2 linked regions of the Alicycliphilus denitrificans K601 genome follow. The protein of the gene in region 1 binds, or shares a complex with, the protein of each later gene. Links are inferred from orthologs where the notes say so. Each region holds a gene or a part of one and is shown on either strand. Other genes may lie near its edges.

Region 1 (7,497 bases):
TCGAACTGCTGCATCACGGCGCGGCGCAGCGCCTCGATCTCGCTCGACTTGCCGTCCTCGGCCTCTTCCTGCACCGGCGTCACCGTGGCCGTGAAGTGCGTTTCCGCATCGTGCACCATGGTCACCTGGGCGCGCTGCTGGCCCTCGACCAGCACCTTCACCGTGCCGTCGGGGAGCTTGAGCATCTGCAGGATGTTGGAGATGCAGCCCACCTCGAACATGTCCGACACCTGGGGCTCGTCCTTGGCGGCCGCCTTCTGGGCCACCAGCATGATGCTGCGGTCGGCGTCCATGGCCATTTCCAGGGCCTTGATGCTCTTGGGGCGTCCCACGAAAAGGGGGATCACCATGTGGGGGAACACCACCACGTCGCGCAGCGGCAACAGTGGCAGATCAAGGGGGGTAGCGGGCAGGGGCGTATGTCCGGACATGGGGAATCCTCAGTTGTGTCCATGGAAGTGGGGCCATGGACAACGTTTTCAATCCAGCGGCTCTGCCGCTCAGGCGCGGGGTGCCGACAGGCGCGAGGCTGCCTGGCCGCCGCGGTGGAAGCGACGGCCCGGCCGGCCTCAGGCCTTCTTGGCTGCCTCGCGATAGAGCAGCAGCGGCGCCTTGCTTTCCTCGATGGTGGCCTCGTCCACCACGACCTTCTCCACGTTGGACACATTGGGCAGATCGAACATGGTGCCGATCAGGGCCTGCTCCAGGATGGAGCGCAGCCCGCGGGCACCGGTCTTGCGGGCAATGGCCTTGCGCGCGATGGCCTTGAGCGCCGCAGGGCGTATCTCTAGATCCACGCCCTCCATGGCGAGCAGCTTGCTGTACTGCTTGACCAGCGCATTCTTGGGTTCGGTGAGGATCTGCACCAGGGCGTCCTCGCCGAGTTCGGCCAGCGCCGTCACCACGGGCATCCGGCCCACCAGCTCGGGGATCAGGCCGAACTTGATGAGGTCCTCGGGCTCGATGTCCTGGAACACCTCGGTGAGCGAGCGCTGTTTCTTGCTCTTGACCGCCGCGCCGAAGCCTATGCCCGACGCCTCGGTACGGTTTTCGATCACCTTCTCCAGGCCCGCGAACGCGCCGCCGCAGATGAACAGGATGTTAGTCGTATCGATCTGCAGGAAGTCCTGGTTCGGGTGCTTGCGCCCGCCCTGGGGCGGCACGCTGGCCATGGTGCCCTCGATGAGCTTGAGCAGCGCCTGCTGCACGCCCTCGCCCGACACGTCGCGCGTGATGCTGGGGTTGTCGGACTTGCGGCTGATCTTGTCGATCTCGTCGATGTAGACGATGCCGCGCTGGGCGCGCTCCACGTCGTAGTTGCAGCTTTGCAGCAGCTTCTGGACGATGTTCTCCACGTCCTCGCCCACGTAGCCGGCCTCGGTCAGCGTGGTGGCGTCGGCCATCACGAAGGGCACGTCCAGCTGGCGCGCCAGCGTCTGCGCCAGCAGCGTCTTGCCCGAACCCGTGGGGCCGATGAGCAGTATGTTGCTCTTGGACAGCTCCACGTCGTCCTTGCCGGCCTTGTCCTTGTGGCGCAGGCGCTTGTAGTGGTTGTACACGGCCACGGCCAGCGTACGCTTGGCCTTTTCCTGGCCGATCACGTAGCTGTCGAGGTTGGCCTTGATCTCGGCCGGCGTGGGCAGATCGCCGCGACCCTCGCGAGCGGCTTCACCCGTAGGCTGTTCGTCGCGGATGATCTCGTTGCACAGGTCAATGCACTCGTCGCAAATAAAGACTGACGGGCCGGCGATCAGCTTCTTTACCTCGTGCTGGCTTTTGCCGCAGAAAGAGCAGTAAAGGGTTTTTTCGCTGGAGGAGCCTTTTTTATCGGCCATGGAAGCAGTGCCTTATGACAGGGGATGTTGTCAAGATGATAACGAAATAAAAACGGCGTTTCCCCTGCGGGAAACGCCGGGCCCGGGCAAGCCTGACGGTCAGGGACGCTTGGAGATCACCTGGTCCACCAGCCCATAGTCCCTGGCCTCGTCGGCGGTCATGAAATAGTCGCGCTCGGTATCGGCCTTCACCTTTTCGATCGACTGGCCGGTGCGCTCGGCCAGGATGCGGTTCATCTGGTCCTTGGTGCGCAGGATGTCGCGGGCATGGATCTCGATGTCGGTCGCCTGGCCACGCGCGCCGCCGAGCACCTGGTGGATCATGATCTTGGAGTTGGGCAGCGAGAAGCGCTTGCCCTTGGCGCCGGCGGCCAGCAGGAAGGCGCCCATGCTGGCGGCAAAGCCACAGCACAGCGTGGACACGTCGGGCTTGATGAACTGCATGGTGTCGTAGATGGCCATGCCGGCCGTCACGCTGCCGCCAGGGGAGTTGATGTAGAACGAAATGTCCTTGTCCGGGTTCTCGCTCTCCAGGAACAGCAGTTGCGCCACCACCAGGTTGGCGGTCTGGTCATTGACCTCCCCCACCAGGAAGATCACGCGCTCCTTGAGCAGACGCGAATAGATGTCGTAGGACCGCTCCCCGCGGCCCGATTGCTCGATGACCATGGGGATCATGCCCAGGGCCTGCGTTTCCAGTGCGCTCATGTGTATTTCTCCAGTCAGGGGCGGTACTGTACCCAGAAAATGAATTGGGGCTTGTGCAGCAAAGCACAAGCCCCCGCAAGGCTCGCCCGGGGCGCGCCGCTGCGGGGCGCGCCGCCAGGGTGTATCAGGCCTGGCCCATCAGCTCGTCGAAGGACACGGCCTTCTCGTTGACCTTGGCCTTGCCCAGGACGAAGTCGGTCACGTTGTTCTCGATGACCACGGCCTCGACCTCTGCCAGGCGCTGGCGGTCGCTGAAGTACCAGCGCACCACGTCCTCGGGCTTCTCGTAGCTGGCAGCCAGCTCGTCGATGTGGGCCTTGAGCTGCTCGGGCTTGGCCTGCAGGTCGTTGGCGCGCACCAGCTCGGCGATCACCAGGCCCAGGCGCACGCGGCGCTCTGCCTGGGGACGGAACACGTCCTCGGGGATCTCGGCCTTGTCGGCATCCTTGACGCCGCGCTGCTTGAGTTCGGCGCGCGCGCCTTCGAGCAAGCGGGCGATCTCGGCCTGCACGCTGGCGTTGGGCAGGTCCAGCTCGGCCTTGGCCACCAGGGCGTCCATCACAGCCTGCTTGTTGCGGGCCTGCAGGCGGAACTTGACCTCGCGCTCCAGGTTCTTCTTGATGTCGGCGCGCAGGCCCTCGACCGTGCCGTCGGCGATGCCCAGCGACTTGGCGAGCTGCTCATTCACCTCGGGCAGGTGGGAGGCCTCGATCTTCTTGACGGTGACCAGGAAGTCGGCCGTCTTGCCGGCCACGTCCTTGCCGTGGTAGTCCTCGGGGAAAGCCAGCGGGAAGGTCTTGCTCTCGCCCGTCTTCATGCCGCGCACGGCGTCCTCGAATTCCTTGAGCATCTGGCCTTCGCCGACCAGGAACTGGAAGTCCTCGGCCTTGCCGCCCTGGAAGGGCTCGCCGTCGATCTTGCCTTCGAAGTCCACGGTCACGCGGTCGCCGTCCTCGGCGGCAGCGCCCTGGGCGCGCTGGGCGAAGGTGCGGCGCTGCTTGCGCAGGATGTCCAGGGTCTTGTCGATGGCGGCCTCGGTCACCTCGGCCGAGAGCTTGTCCACCTCGGCGGTGGCCAGGTCGCCGATCTTCACCTCGGGGAACACCTCGAACACGGCGTCGAAGGTCACCTGGCCCTCGGGAGCGCCGTCTTTCTCGGTGATGCGCGGCTGGCCCGCCACGCGCAGCTGCGCCTCGTTGGCGGCCTGGGCAAAGGCCTCGCCGACCTTGTCGTTGAGCACCTCGTACTGCACCGAGTAGCCGTAGCGCTGGGCCACCACGCTCATGGGAACCTTGCCGGGACGGAAGCCGTCCATCTTGACGGTGCGCGCCAGGCGCTTCAAGCGTGCGTCCACTTCGCTCTGGATGGTGGTCACAGGCAGGCTCAGCGTGATCTTGCGCTCGAGCTTTTCAAGGGTTTCAACAGTTACGGCCATGGTTGTTCCTAGTGTCGGTATGTGTGCCGGGCTGCGCCTCGGTCTTCGCTCGTGGTGCGCGGGGGGGGACTCGAACCCCCACACCATTGCTGGCGTCAGGACCTAAACCTGGTGCGTCTACCAATTTCGCCACCCGCGCTGCTCTTGCCATCCGGCCGACGGGCCTCGTAGCCAGCCGACCGGGTGAATCAGGTAAACCATAGATTTTACCTTGTTGCGCGCGACTACTGCCTGCGCACGCGGAACCAGGCCGCGTACATGGCGGGCAGCGCCAGCAGCGTGAGCACGGTGGCCACGACCAGCCCGCCCATGATGGCCACGGCCATCGGCCCCCAGAACACGCTGCGCGAGAGCGGGATCATGGCCAGCACCGCGGCCGCGGCCGTGAGCACGATGGGGCGCAGGCGCCGCACCGCCGCCTCCACGATGGCGTTCCAGGTGGGCACGCCTGCCGCGCGGTCGAGCTCGATCTGGTCGATCAGGATCACCGAGTTGCGCTGGATCATGCCCATGAGCGCAATCACGCCCAGCAGCGCCACGAAGCCGAACGGCCGGTTCAGTAGCAGCAGCGCCGCCGCCACGCCCGCGATGCCCAGCGGCCCGGTGAGGAACACCAGCACCGAGCGGCTGAAGCTGTGCAGCTGCAGCATGAGCAGCGTGAAGACGATGAACAGCATCACCGGCACCCCGGCCACGATGGAGGCCGAGCCCTTGCTGCTCTCCTCCACCGCGCCCGCCACCTCGATGCGCACGCCGTTGTCGCCCGCCGCGCGCCAGCGCGCCTCCAGCGCGCGCAGCTCGGGCAGCAGCTGGGCGGTGACGGTGGCGCCCTGCAGCCCCTCCACCAAGTCGCCCTGCACGGTGATGGCGTAGTCGCGGCTCCAGCGCCACATCACGCCCGGCTCCCAGGTGAACACGGGCCTGGCGATCTGCGTGAGCGGTATCGAGCGTCCCGAGGCCGTGGGCAGGTAGGCGTTGGCGATGTCGGAAATGGCCTCGCGCTCGTCGGGCGACTGGCGCAGCACGATGTCTAGAGCCAAGTCGTTCTCGCGATACTGGCCCACGGTGGTGCCCGTGAACATGATGCGCGAGGCCTGGGCGATGGACTGGCTGGTCACGCCCAGCGCGCGCGCCTTGTCCTGGTCCACCTCCAGGCGCACCACCTTCACCGACTCGTTCCAGTTGTCGTTCACGCCGACCAGATTGGCGTTGGCGCGCATCGCGGCCTTGACCTCGTCGGCGCGCAGGCGCAGCGTGGCCGGGTCGCCGCCCAGCACGCGGAACTGCACGGGGTACGGCACGGGCGGCCCGTTGGGCAGCAGCTTCACGCGGCCGCGCGCCTCGGGCACCTCCTCGGCCAGCAGCTTGGGCAGGCTCAGGCGCAGGGCCTCGCGCTCGGGCAGGCTCTTGGCCAGCACGATGAACTGCGACACGTTGCTCTGCGGGAACACCTGGTCGAGCGGCAGGTAGAAGCGCGGCGTGCCCGAGCCCACCCAGGCGGCCACGCTTTCCACGCCGTCCTGCTCCATCAGGCGCCGCTCCAGGCGTTTGGTGACGGCCTCGTTGGCGGCGAAGGCGGTGCCCTCGGGGAACCAGAGGTCCACCATGATCTCGGGCCGGCTCGAATCCGGGAAGAACTGCTGCTGCACGCGCCCCATGCCCGCGATGCCCAGCGCGAAAATGGCGACGGTGGCGCCTATGGTGATCCAGCGGTGCTGCACGCACCAGTTCACGGTGGCGCGGAAACGGTTGTAGAACGGCGTGTCGAACAGCTCGTGCGGCGGCGCGTCGGGATCGTGGGGCTTGACCTTGAGCAGCAGCGTGCCCAGGTAGGGCACGAAGTAGACCGAGACGATCCAGGACAGCACCAGCGCGATCACCGTCACGGCGAAGATGGCGAAGGTGTACTCGCCCGTGACCGACTTGGCGATGCCGATGGGCAGGAAGCCCGCCGCCGTGATCAGCGTGCCCGTCAGCATGGGCTTGGCCGTCACGTCGTAGGCGAAGGTGGCGGCGCGCACCTTGTCGTAGCCCTCCTCCATCTTGCGCACCATCATCTCCACGGCAATGATGGCGTCGTCCACCAGCAGCCCCAGGGCGATGATGAGCGAGCCCAGCGACACCTTGTGCAGCCCTATGCCCAGGTAATGCATGGCCAGGAAGGTGACGGCCAGCACCAGCGGGATAGTGATGGCCACCACCAGGCCGGGCCGGTAGTCGATGTGCCAGCCAAAGCGCCCGCCCTTGTGCAGCCCAAGCGAGACGAAGCTCACGCCCAGCACGATGACCACGGCCTCGATGAGCACCTTGACGAACTCGTTCACCGAGGCGGCCACGGACGCCGGCTGGTCCTGCACCTGGTGCAGCTGCACGCCCGCGGGCAGGCGCGCCTGAATGCCGGCCGCCGCCGCGCGCAGCGCCTTGCCCAGGGCGATGATGTCCCCGCCCTTGGCCATGGAGATGCCAAGGCCAATGGCCTCGCGGCCCTGGAAGCGCACCTTGACCGACGGCGGCTCCACGTAGCCGCGGCGCACCTCGGCGATGTCGGACAGGCGCAGCTGCGCCCCCGAGGCGCCGCGTATCGGCATGGCGCGCAGCTGCTCCACGCTGGTGAACTGCCCGCCCACGCGCACCTGCACCATGTCCTGCGGCGACTGGATCACGCCCGCGCTCTCCACCGCGTTCTGCGCGCCCAGCTGCTGCAGCACCGCGTTGAAGTCCAGGCCCAGCTGGGCCAGGCGCTTGTGCGAGACCTCGATCCAGACCTTCTCGTCCTGCACGCCGAACTGCTCGACCTTGGCCACGTCCTTCACGCGCAGCAGTTGCTGGCGCACGTCGTCGGCGAAGTCCTTGAGCTCGGCATAGCTGAAGCCCTCGCCCTGCAGCGCGTAGATCACGCCGAACACGTCGCCGAACTCGTCGTTGAAGAAGGGCCCCTGGATGTTGCCCGGCAGCTGGTAGCGCATGTCGCCGATCTTCTTGCGCACCTGGTACCAGACGTTGGCCACCTCGGCGGGCCGCGACGAGTCCTTGATCTCGAAGATGATCTGCGACTCGCCCGGCTTGCTGTAGCTGCGGATCTTGTCGGCGTAGGGCACCTCCTGCAGTGTGCGTTCGAGCTTGTCGGTCACCTGCTCGGCCACCTGCTGCGCCGTAGCGCCGGGCCAGTAAGTGCGCACCACCATCGCGCGGAAGGTGAAGGGCGGATCCTCGTCCTGCCCCAGCTGGAAGTAGGCTGCCACGCCCAGCACCATCAGCACCACCATCAGGTAGCGCGTCAGGGCCGCGTGGTTCAGCGCCCACAGGGACAGGTTGAAGCCCTTGCGGGGTTCCATCTGCGACATGGCGTCCCCTCAGCGCACCGCGGCCGATGCCGCAGACGCTCCCGCATTCATAGCTGCTGGCGCTTTCCCCTTGGGCGTTTGAGGCGATTTTGGCTTGTAGACCGTCACCTTCTGCCCTGGCGCCAGCGCATGCACGCCGGTGGCCACCACCTGCATGCCGGGCGCCAGGCCCGCG
Region 2 (5,097 bases), 1.2 Mb from region 1 along the record:
GGCCTTCTTCCATGGCGATCGGCGCGATCAGCTTGACGGTGATCGACACGTTGTCGCCGGGCATGACCATTTCCTTGTCGGCCGGCAGTTCGATGGAGCCCGTCACGTCGGTCGTGCGGAAGTAGAACTGCGGACGGTAGTTGTTGAAGAAGGGCGTGTGGCGGCCGCCTTCGTCCTTGCTCAGCACGTACACTTCGGCGGTGAAGTGCGTGTGCGGCTTGATGGAGCCGGGCTTGCACAGTACCTGGCCGCGCTCGACATCTTCGCGCTTGGTGCCGCGCAGCAGCAGGCCCACGTTGTCGCCAGCCTGGCCCTGGTCCAGCAGCTTGCGGAACATTTCCACGCCGGTGACGGTGGTCTTTTGCGTTTCGCGGATGCCGACGATTTCGATTTCTTCGCCGACCTTGATGATGCCGCGCTCGACGCGGCCGGTCACCACGGTGCCGCGGCCGGAGATGGAGAACACGTCTTCCACGGGCATGAGGAAGGTGCCGTCCACCGCGCGCTCGGGCGTGGGGATGTAGGTGTCAAGGGCTTCGGCGAGCTTGAGGATGGCGGGTTCGCCCTTGTCCGATTGGTCGCCTTCGAGGGCCAGCTTGGCCGAGCCGCGGATGATGGGGGTGTCGTCGCCGGGGAATTCGTATTTGTCCAGCAGTTCGCGCACTTCCATTTCGACGAGTTCGAGCAGTTCTTCGTCGTCCACCATGTCGCACTTGTTCAGGAACACGATGATGTAGGGCACGCCCACCTGGCGCGCCAGCAGGATGTGTTCACGCGTCTGGGGCATCGGGCCGTCGGCGGCCGAGCACACCAGGATGGCGCCGTCCATCTGGGCGGCGCCCGTGATCATGTTCTTGACGTAGTCGGCGTGGCCGGGGCAGTCCACGTGGGCGTAGTGGCGGTTGGCCGTTTCGTATTCCACGTGCGAGGTGTTGATGGTGATGCCGCGGGCCTTTTCTTCGGGCGCGTTGTCGATCTGGTCGTAGCCCTTGGCTTCGCCGCCGAACTTCTTGGCCAGCACCGTCGCAATCGCCGCCGTCAGCGTCGTCTTGCCATGGTCCACGTGACCGATCGTGCCCACGTTCACGTGGGGCTTGGTCCGTTCGAATTTACCTTTTGCCATTTCAATTTCTCCAAAGAGCAATGCCTGTGTAGCGGTTTAACGTCTGCATCCGGTTGCTGGCTCGTCCCGCACAGGGCGACAGGACGGCACCGGATCGCAGATTGCAAGAAACTTGCTATTTATTGAATAGCTGTCAGCGTTTGAAGATCAAGCGTTGGCAGCCAATTTCTCTTTATAGTCAGAGGTGCCCGAGCAAAACACGCTGCGCGCGTTTTGGTCCGGCACGCTAGACATTACTTCGCGCGTGCGGCGATGATGGCTTCGGCCACGTTGCGCGGAGCCTCGGCGTAGTGCTTGAACTCCATCGTGTACGTGGCGCGGCCCTGCGTCATCGAGCGCAGCTGCGTGGCGTAGCCGAACATCTCGGACAGCGGCACCTCGGCCTTGATGGCCTTGCCGCCGCCAACCATGTCGTCCATGCCCTGCACCATGCCGCGGCGGGACGACAGGTCGCCCATCACGGTACCGGCGTAGTCTTCGGGCGTCTCGACTTCCACGGCCATCATGGGCTCCAGGATGACGGGGTTGGCCTTCTTGGCGGCTTCCTTGAAGCCGAAGATGGCGGCCATCTTGAACGCCTGTTCCGACGAGTCCACGTCGTGGTACGAACCGAAGGTCAGCGCGACCTTCACGTCCACCACCGGGTAGCCGGCCAGCACGCCGCTGGTCAGCGCTTCTTCCACACCCTTTTGCACGGCGGGGATGTACTCGCGCGGCACCACGCCACCCTTGATCTCGTCCAGGAACTCGAAGCCCTTGCCCGGCTCGTTGGGCTCCAGGCGGAACACCACATGGCCGTACTGGCCCTTGCCGCCGGACTGGCGCACGAACTTGCCATCCACGTCCTTGACGGTGTTGCGGATGGTTTCGCGGTAGGCCACCTGGGGCTTGCCGACGTTGGCTTCCACGCCGAATTCGCGCTTCATGCGGTCGACGATGATTTCCAGGTGCAGCTCGCCCATGCCGGCGATGATGGTCTGGCCCGATTCCTCGTCGGAACGCACGCGGAACGACGGATCCTCGGAGGCCAGGCGCGAGAGGGCGATACCCATCTTTTCCTGGTCGGCCTTGGACTTGGGCTCCACGGCCTGGGCGATCACGGGCTCGGGGAAGACCATCTTCTCGAGCATGATGGGCGCGTCCAGGTCGCACAGCGTGTCGCCGGTGGTCACTTCCTTGAGGCCCACGCAGGCGGCGATGTCACCGGCGCGGATCTCTTCGATTTCCTGGCGCTCGTTGGCGTGCATCTGCACGATACGGCCGATACGCTCCTTCTTGCCCTTGACGGCGTTGTAGACGGTGTCGCCCTTGTTGAGCACGCCCGAATACACGCGCACGAAGGTCAGCTGGCCGACGAAGGGGTCGGTCATGAGCTTGAACGCCAGGGCCGAGAACTTCTCGTTGTCGTCGGCCTTGCGCGTCAGGTGCTTCTCATGGTCGTCCGGGTCGGTCCCCGCCACGTCGGGGATGTCCACTGGCGAGGGCAGCAGGTCGAGCACGGCGTCGAGCATGCGCTGCACGCCCTTGTTCTTGAAGGCCGAGCCGCACAGCATGGGCTGGATCTCGGTGGCGATGGTGCGCTGGCGCAGGCCGGCGATGATCTCGGCCTCGGAGAGGTCGCCCTCCTCCAGGTACTTGTTCATCAGCTCTTCGCTGGCCTCGGCCGCGGCCTCGACCATGTTCTCGCGCCACTTCTTGCAGGTGTCCACGAGCTCGGCGGGGATTTCGCCGTACTCGAACTTCATGCCCTGCGAGGCTTCGTCCCAGATGATGGCCTTCATCTTGAGCAGATCGACCACGCCCTGGAAGCTGTCCTCGGCGCCGATCGGCACCACGATGGGCACCGGATTGGCGTTCAGGCGCAGCTTCATCTGGTCGTAGACCTTGAAGAAATTGGCGCCGGTGCGGTCCATCTTGTTCACGAACGCGAGGCGCGGCACCTTGTGCTTGTTGGCCTGGCGCCACACGGTCTCGGACTGGGGCTGTACGCCACCCACGGCGCAGTACACCATCACGGCGCCGTCGAGCACGCGCATGGAACGCTCCACCTCGATGGTGAAGTCCACGTGGCCGGGGGTGTCGATGATGTTGATGCGGTGCTCGGGGCGCGACAGGTCCATGCCCTTCCAGAAGCAGGTCACTGCCGAGGAGGTGATGGTGATGCCGCGCTCCTGCTCCTGCTCCATCCAGTCGGTGGTGGCGGCGCCGTCGTGCACCTCGCCCAGCTTGTGGGTCACGCCGGTGTAGAACAGGATGCGCTCGGACGTCGTGGTCTTGCCTGCGTCGATGTGCGCCGAGATACCGATGTTGCGGTAGCGCTCAAGGGGGGTTTTGCGTGCCATGATGGTCTTTCGTTAACGGCCAAGAGCCCGTCCGCCAAACAGGGCGAATCGGGCTCCCAGCCAGTGCGATGGGGATACGCTGAGGCTTAGAAGCGGAAGTGGCTGAAGGCCTTATTGGCTTCCGCCATGCGGTGCACCTCGTCACGGCGCTTCATGGCGCCGCCACGGCCTTCGGTGGCTTCCATCAGCTCGTTGGCCAGGCGCTGGGCCATGGACTTCTCGCTGCGCTTGCGCGCGGCTTCCTTGATCCAGCGCATCGACAGGGCCAGGCGGCGCACGGGGCGCACTTCCACGGGCACCTGGTAGTTGGCACCACCCACGCGGCGGGACTTGACTTCCACCATGGGCTTGACGTTGTTGATGGCCGTGACGAACACCTCCAGGGCATCCTTCTCGGGTTGCTTCTTCTCGATCAGCTCCAGGGCACCATAGATGATGCGCTCTGCAACTGCCTTCTTGCCGCCTTCCATGATCACGTTCATGAATTTGGACAGCTCTACGTTGCCGAACTTGGGATCCGGCAGGATTTCACGTTTGGGGACTTCGCGACGACGTGGCATTTCTCACCTCTATCTTTGCTTCAGTTGGCGTCTTTTCAAACACCGCGAGAGCCAATCTGGGACTCCCACTTACTCGACCCACGCACACCATGCGCGCTTGGGGTCACTACGTTTGCGCAGCCTGCCAGGCCGGCAAACACCGAAATGTCTTGCGGAAAACCGGTCAGGCCTTCTTCGGACGCTTGGCACCGTACTTGGAACGGGCCTGCTTGCGATCCTTGACGCCTTGCAGATCAAGGGAGCCGCGCACGATGTGGTAACGCACGCCAGGCAAGTCCTTCACACGGCCGCCGCGCACGAGCACCACGCTGTGCTCCTGCAGGTTGTGGCCTTCGCCGCCGATGTAGGAGATCACCTCGAAGCCGTTGGTCAGGCGCACCTTAGCGACCTTGCGCAGCGCGGAGTTCGGCTTCTTGGGCGTCGTGGTGTACACGCGGGTGCACACGCCACGGCGCTGGGGGCAGTTTTCCATGGCAGGGCTTTTGGATTTGACAACTTCGACCGTGCGGCCCTGACGCACGAGTTGGTTGATGGTTGGCATTAATACGTCCCTAAACGTGAATGAAAAGCGAAAACGTGAATCCCTTCGGAAATTCCGAAAAGCTTTCTAATGTACCAGCTTGAAGCCTCGCAGGCAATCGCCTACTTGATCCACAGGCGGATGGCGTCCCAGGCGCGGCCGAAGATACCGGCCTGCCCCACGTCCTCCAGAGCCACCAGAGGCACCTCGGCCACCTGTTCGCCGCCGAGCCTCACCTTCAGCGCGCCGATGGGCTGGCCCTTGGTGAAGGGCGCGATCAGCGGGTCCTTGCGCACGATCTCGGTACTCAGCTTGCCGGCGCTGCCCGAGGGCACAGTGACCACGATGGCGTCGGGGCGGCCGATCTTGAGCGTGCTCTGCGTGCCCTTCCAGACGGCCGGCGTGTCGGCGGCCTGGCCGGCGTCGAACAGCTTGACGGCGTCGAACGCCGTGTAGCCCCAGTTCAGCAGCTTCTGGCTTTCGTTGGCGCGGGAATTCTCGCTGGCGGCGCCGAGCACGATGGACAGCAGGCGGCGCTGCCCCACGTTCGGG

What was found.
Region 2: the proteins of tig (region 1) and rpsG are in contact, whole or in part, in a crystal structure (PDB 3GTY), measured with the Thermotoga maritima proteins. The link is inferred for Alicycliphilus denitrificans K601 from one-to-one orthologs. Residues at the interface, in WP_004081061.1 of Thermotoga maritima: Glu122, Val124, Val129, Leu130, Tyr133, Glu188, Gly259, Ile262, Tyr263, Glu266, Ser270, Glu273, Gln274, Glu277, Arg308, Gln311, Ile312, Ser315, Tyr316, Glu325, Arg329, Arg336, Leu363, Phe366, Trp367, Arg373, Leu377, Arg381, Leu384, Glu387; in WP_004081843.1 of Thermotoga maritima: Lys34, Lys52, Lys55, Glu59, Arg62, Gln63, Glu66, Asn67, Lys69, Val71, Arg95, Ala109, Lys110, Lys111, Gly112, Arg113, Pro114, Glu117, Glu121, Ile124, Ala125, Tyr127, Asn128, Asn129, Thr130, Gly131, Lys135, Asp139, Arg142, Met143.

The regions. Positions count from the first base shown.
Region 1 is NC_015422.1:1,543,405-1,550,901, reverse strand. What follows is about bases 1,824-4,737. They hold tig (trigger factor), read right to left. Parts: upstream 3,979-4,737; coding sequence 2,668-3,978; downstream 1,824-2,667. Other genes in these bases: ALIDE2_RS07300 (efflux RND transporter permease subunit), read right to left, coding at 4,203-4,737; clpP (ATP-dependent Clp endopeptidase proteolytic subunit ClpP), read right to left, coding at 1,935-2,543; clpX (ATP-dependent Clp protease ATP-binding subunit ClpX), read right to left, coding at 1,824-1,835. In the rest of the region: lon (endopeptidase La), read right to left, coding at 1-431; more of clpX, read right to left, coding at 570-1,823; more of ALIDE2_RS07300, read right to left, coding at 4,738-7,322; ALIDE2_RS07295 (efflux RND transporter periplasmic adaptor subunit), read right to left, coding at 7,332-7,497. UniProt on the Bacillus subtilis protein: Involved in protein export. Acts as a chaperone by maintaining the newly synthesized protein in an open conformation. Functions as a peptidyl-prolyl cis-trans isomerase.
Region 2 is NC_015422.1:377,757-382,853, reverse strand. Bases 2,289-5,097 are described here. They hold rpsG (30S ribosomal protein S7), read right to left. Parts: upstream 4,026-5,097; coding sequence 3,552-4,025; downstream 2,289-3,551. Other genes in these bases: ALIDE2_RS01730 (D-alanyl-D-alanine carboxypeptidase family protein), read right to left, coding at 4,668-5,097; rpsL (30S ribosomal protein S12), read right to left, coding at 4,189-4,566; fusA (elongation factor G), read right to left, coding at 2,289-3,465. Also shown: tuf (elongation factor Tu), read right to left, coding at 1-1,123; more of fusA, read right to left, coding at 1,357-2,288.